Regions from separate parts of the Cronobacter sakazakii genome, predicted to be linked through region 2. Evidence: predicted binding sites of a transcription regulator. Region 2 holds the regulator's gene; the other holds the start of a gene.
The links. Region 2 encodes LexA, which represses DNA repair genes until DNA is damaged. Its sites were predicted from a motif close to TNCTGTATGTACATACAGNA; they were not measured.

Region 1: the regulator LexA is predicted to act here: its motif matches at 1,333-1,352, upstream of rmuC (DNA recombination protein RmuC).

Annotation. Positions count from the first base shown of each region.
Region 1 covers NZ_CP011047.1:719,589-721,789, reverse strand. The annotation lists gene CSK29544_RS03405 (dienelactone hydrolase family protein) at 1-233, opposite strand, end outside; gene udp (uridine phosphorylase) at 493-1,248, shown strand; gene rmuC (DNA recombination protein RmuC) at 1,395-2,201, shown strand, end outside.
Region 2 covers NZ_CP011047.1:1,454,934-1,457,134, forward strand. The annotation lists gene plsB (glycerol-3-phosphate 1-O-acyltransferase PlsB) at 1-223, opposite strand, end outside; gene CSK29544_RS06810 (diacylglycerol kinase) at 356-724, shown strand; gene lexA (transcriptional repressor LexA) at 833-1,441, shown strand; gene dinF (MATE family efflux transporter DinF) at 1,567-2,201, shown strand, end outside.

The DNA of each region.
Region 1 (2,201 bases), 740 kb from region 2:
CATATATCGCGAATATGTTCATGTACGCCGAAAATCTCCTGTACCACAATCACCACCGGCAGCGGGCCATCAGCAGCGCGCGGGCGGGCGTGGTAAGCAGGCATATTTTCGCCCTGCGTGGGAATCGAGGTTTCGCCCGCGATAATGGCATCCTGCGGCGTATGCACTACCGTTGAAGCGACAGGTGAAACTGCAGCGGCAAAGCCCGCCGGATGGTCAGTGTTGTTGGTCATGGCATTCTCCGTACCCGTTATTGTTTTAGCGCATCCCTAACTATAGCCTGCGTGTGGCGGGAGTGGAGGTGGCAAAAGCAGGCATTCGGCGCGCGGGATTTCCATTCATGCGCTCTATATGTGACCATAATCACGAAATTATGGAAAATTAATGCAACTCCTTTCTTTTGAAGTGAATCCGGTCACGAAAAACGCCGGAAAGGTTCTGTAAAGTACCGTTTTGCTTCTCCTGACAAACCGACCCACAGAGGAGTCACCTATGTCTGATGTTTTTCACCTCGGCCTTAAAAAAAGCGATCTTCAGGGCGCAGAATTAGCGATTGTCCCGGGCGACCCGGAGCGAGTGGAAAAGATCGCCGCGCTGATGGATAAGCCGGTCAAACTGGCCTCCCACCGTGAATTCACCTCCTGGCGCGCTGAGCTTGATGGCAAAGCGGTCATCATCTGCTCAACCGGTATCGGCGGCCCGTCAACGTCTATTGCGGTAGAAGAGCTGGCGCAGCTTGGCATTCGTACTTTCCTGCGCGTAGGCACCACTGGCGCTATCCAGCCGCACATCAACGTCGGCGACGTGCTGGTAACGACCGCCTCCGTACGCCTTGACGGTGCCAGCCTGCACTTCGCGCCGATGGAATACCCGGCCGTTGCCGATTTCGCCTGTACCACCGCACTGGTGGAAGCGGCCAAAGCGGTCGGCGCGACCACGCACATCGGCGTGACCGCCTCTTCCGACACCTTCTACCCAGGCCAGGAGCGCTACGACACCTTCTCTGGCCGCGTGGTCAGCCGCTTTAACGGCTCCATGAAAGAGTGGCAGGCGATGGGCGTGATGAACTATGAAATGGAATCGGCCACGCTGCTGACCATGTGCTCAAGCCAGGGGCTGCGCGCGGGCATGGTGGCGGGCGTTATCGTCAACCGCACCCAGCAAGAGATCCCGAACGCGGAAACCATGAAACAAACCGAAAGCCACGCGGTGAAAATCGTGGTGGAGGCGGCGCGCCGCCTTCTCTGATAGCTTCCTTTCAGGCCGGCGCTCCGCCGGCCTTTTTGCGTAATGTCTCGCAGGATTGACGATCCTTACAGAAAAACGCTTTTCGTCTGGAATTATGTACAGCACAATCCCCTCTGGCGTGATGAGCAGTTCAGGCAGGAGGCGTGGTGGAAATCTCATATCTGGTGTTAGCCGTGGTTGCGCTGGCAGGCGTTGTGGTGGGCTGGCTGATGTCAGGCCTGCGAACCGCCCAGCAAAAAGCGGATCTGCTGGCGCAGCAGCGCGATATTTATGGCGAGCTCAGCGCGGCCCGCGAGGCGCTGGCGCATAACCAGCACTGGCGCGATGAGTGCGATCTGCTCAATAACGAACTGCGCAACCTGCGGGAGATCAACAGCTCGCTGGAGTCCGATCTGCGCGAAGTCACCACGCGCCTGGAGGCCACCCAGGTCCATGCCGAAGAAAAACTGCGCCAGATGATGAGCAGCGAACAGCGCCTGAGCGAACAGTTTGAAAACCTCGCTAACCGTATCTTTGAGCAGAGCCGTCGTCAGGTCGATGAGCAAAATCGCCAGAGCCTGAACGGCCTGCTTTCTCCGCTACGCGAGCAGCTCGACGGCTTTCGCCGACAGGTGCAGGAAAGCTTCGGCCAGGAGGCACGCGAGCGCCATACGCTGGCTCATGAAATCCGTAACCTCCAGCAACTGAATGCGCAAATGGCGCAGGAAGCCATCAACCTGACGCGCGCGTTAAAAGGCGACAACAAGGCTCAGGGCAACTGGGGCGAAGTGGTCCTCGCGCGCGTACTGGAAGCCTCGGGCCTGCGCGAAGGGCATGAGTATGAAACACAAGTCAATATTCAGCTTGCCGACCGCAGCCGGATGCAGCCGGATGTCATTGTGCGTCTGCCGCAGGGCAAAGATGTGGTGATTGACGCCAAAATGACGCTGGTGGCCTATGAGCGTTACTTCAAC
Region 2 (2,201 bases):
CGATGACCAGCGGATCCAGCGGATCGGGCAGATCGTGCTCCAGGCACTGCGCGCGTAGCGTCAGGAGATCCGCCTTCGAGTTATACGGCAACACATACATGATAGGGCGTGACGTATCGAGCCCAAGTTCGGGGCAGGGCGCCGCCGGGATGGACTTGCTTTTTACCAGCACGCTTAATGGTAAATTAAGTAATTTGTAGTAAATTCGTGGCCAACCGGACATAAACGATGTAAAGCCTCTGGTTAATAATGCAATTGCGGCGCAAGAATATCAGAAACTCCGTAGAATTTCTGTGGTGCTTCTTTATCGAAGCGCATTAGCATTGACGCCTGAATTTAAAAAAGGTTTCTTGTCATGGCCAATAACACCACGGGGTTAACCCGAATTATTAACGCTGCCGGCTATTCCTGGAAGGGATTACGCGCCGCCTGGAAAAATGAAGCGGCGTTCCGCCAGGAAGGGGTCGCCGTGATAGCGGCTATTCTTATCGCCTGCTGGCTGGATGTCGATCCGATCACGCGCGTGCTGCTGATTGGCTCCGTTACGCTGGTAATGATTGTCGAAATTCTCAACAGCGCCATCGAAGCGGTGGTAGATCGCATCGGCCCTGAATTTCATGAGCTTTCAGGCCGCGCCAAAGATATGGGCTCCGCCGCCGTTCTGCTGTCGATTATCCTCGCGCTGGTCGTGTGGGTCACGCTGCTCTGGCAGCATTTGCGATAAGTTTTCCAGAAATCGCGAAAGAAGCGCTTTTTTAACCGGTTATGGTTTTAAAATCACCTTTAGCTGTATATACTCACAGCATCACTGTATATGCACCCAGGGGGCGGAATGAAAGCATTAACTACCAGGCAACAAGAGGTGTTTGATCTCATTCGGGATCACATCAGCCAGACCGGCATGCCGCCTACGCGTGCGGAAATCGCGCAACGTCTGGGTTTCCGTTCGCCGAACGCGGCGGAAGAGCACCTTAAAGCGCTGGCGCGTAAAGGGGTGATTGAGATTGTCTCCGGCGCGTCGCGCGGTATTCGTCTGTTGCAGGAAGAAGAAAACGGGCTGCCGCTGATAGGGCGTGTGGCGGCGGGTGAACCGCTGCTGGCTCAGCAACATATCGAAGGGCATTATCAGGTTGATCCTGGCCTGTTTAAGCCAAACGCCGATTTTCTGCTGCGTGTAAGCGGGATGTCGATGAAAGATATCGGAATTATGGACGGCGATCTGCTGGCGGTTCATAAAACGCAGGATGTGCGTAACGGCCAGGTCGTCGTCGCGCGCATTGATGATGAAGTAACGGTAAAACGCCTGAAAAAACAGGGTAATACCGTTGAGCTGCTGCCGGAAAACAGCGAGTTTAAACCGATCGTTGTGGATCTGCGCGAGCATAACTTCTCTATCGAAGGTCTGGCGGTCGGCGTTATCCGCAACGGCGAATGGCTCTGAGCCCTTTTCCGGCTCACTGACGCCGCATTACCGTAACTGGCCCGCCCCGGTTACGGTAATGACCTCTCCCGTCTGCTAAAGACTGCATATTTTTTCATCTTCGCGTAACGGCATCGGAACGCCATATGCCCTTTCTCACTTCTACCGATAAAGCTCTCTGGCGCCTCGCGCTGCCAATGATTTTCTCAAATATCACCGTGCCGCTCTTAGGCCTGGTGGATACCGCCGTTATTGGTCATCTCGACAGCCCCGTCTATCTGGGCGGCGTCGCGGTGGGCGCTACCGCCACCAGTTTCCTGTTTATGCTGCTGCTCTTTTTACGCATGAGCACCACCGGGCTAACCGCGCAGGCGTTTGGCGCGCGCGATCCGGTAGCGCTGGCCCGCGCCCTGGTGCAACCTATGGCGCTGGCGCTGATTGCCGGCGTGCTGATCATCGCCCTGCGCGAGCCGCTGATACAGCTGGCGCTGCATGTTACCGGCGGCAGCGACGCGGTGCTGACGCAGGCCCGACGGTTTCTCGAAATCCGCTGGCTCAGTGCGCCCGCCTCGCTCGCTAATCTGGTGTTGCTTGGCTGGCTGTTAGGGGTGCAGTACTCCCGCGCGCCGGTGATCCTGCTGGTGGTCGGCAATCTGCTTAATATCGTGCTCGATCTCTGGTTCGTGATGGGGCTTGGCCTTAACGTCCAGGGCGCGGCGCTGGCGACGGCGCTGGCAGAGTACGCGACGCTTGGTATCGGTCTTGTGATGGCGGCCCGCGT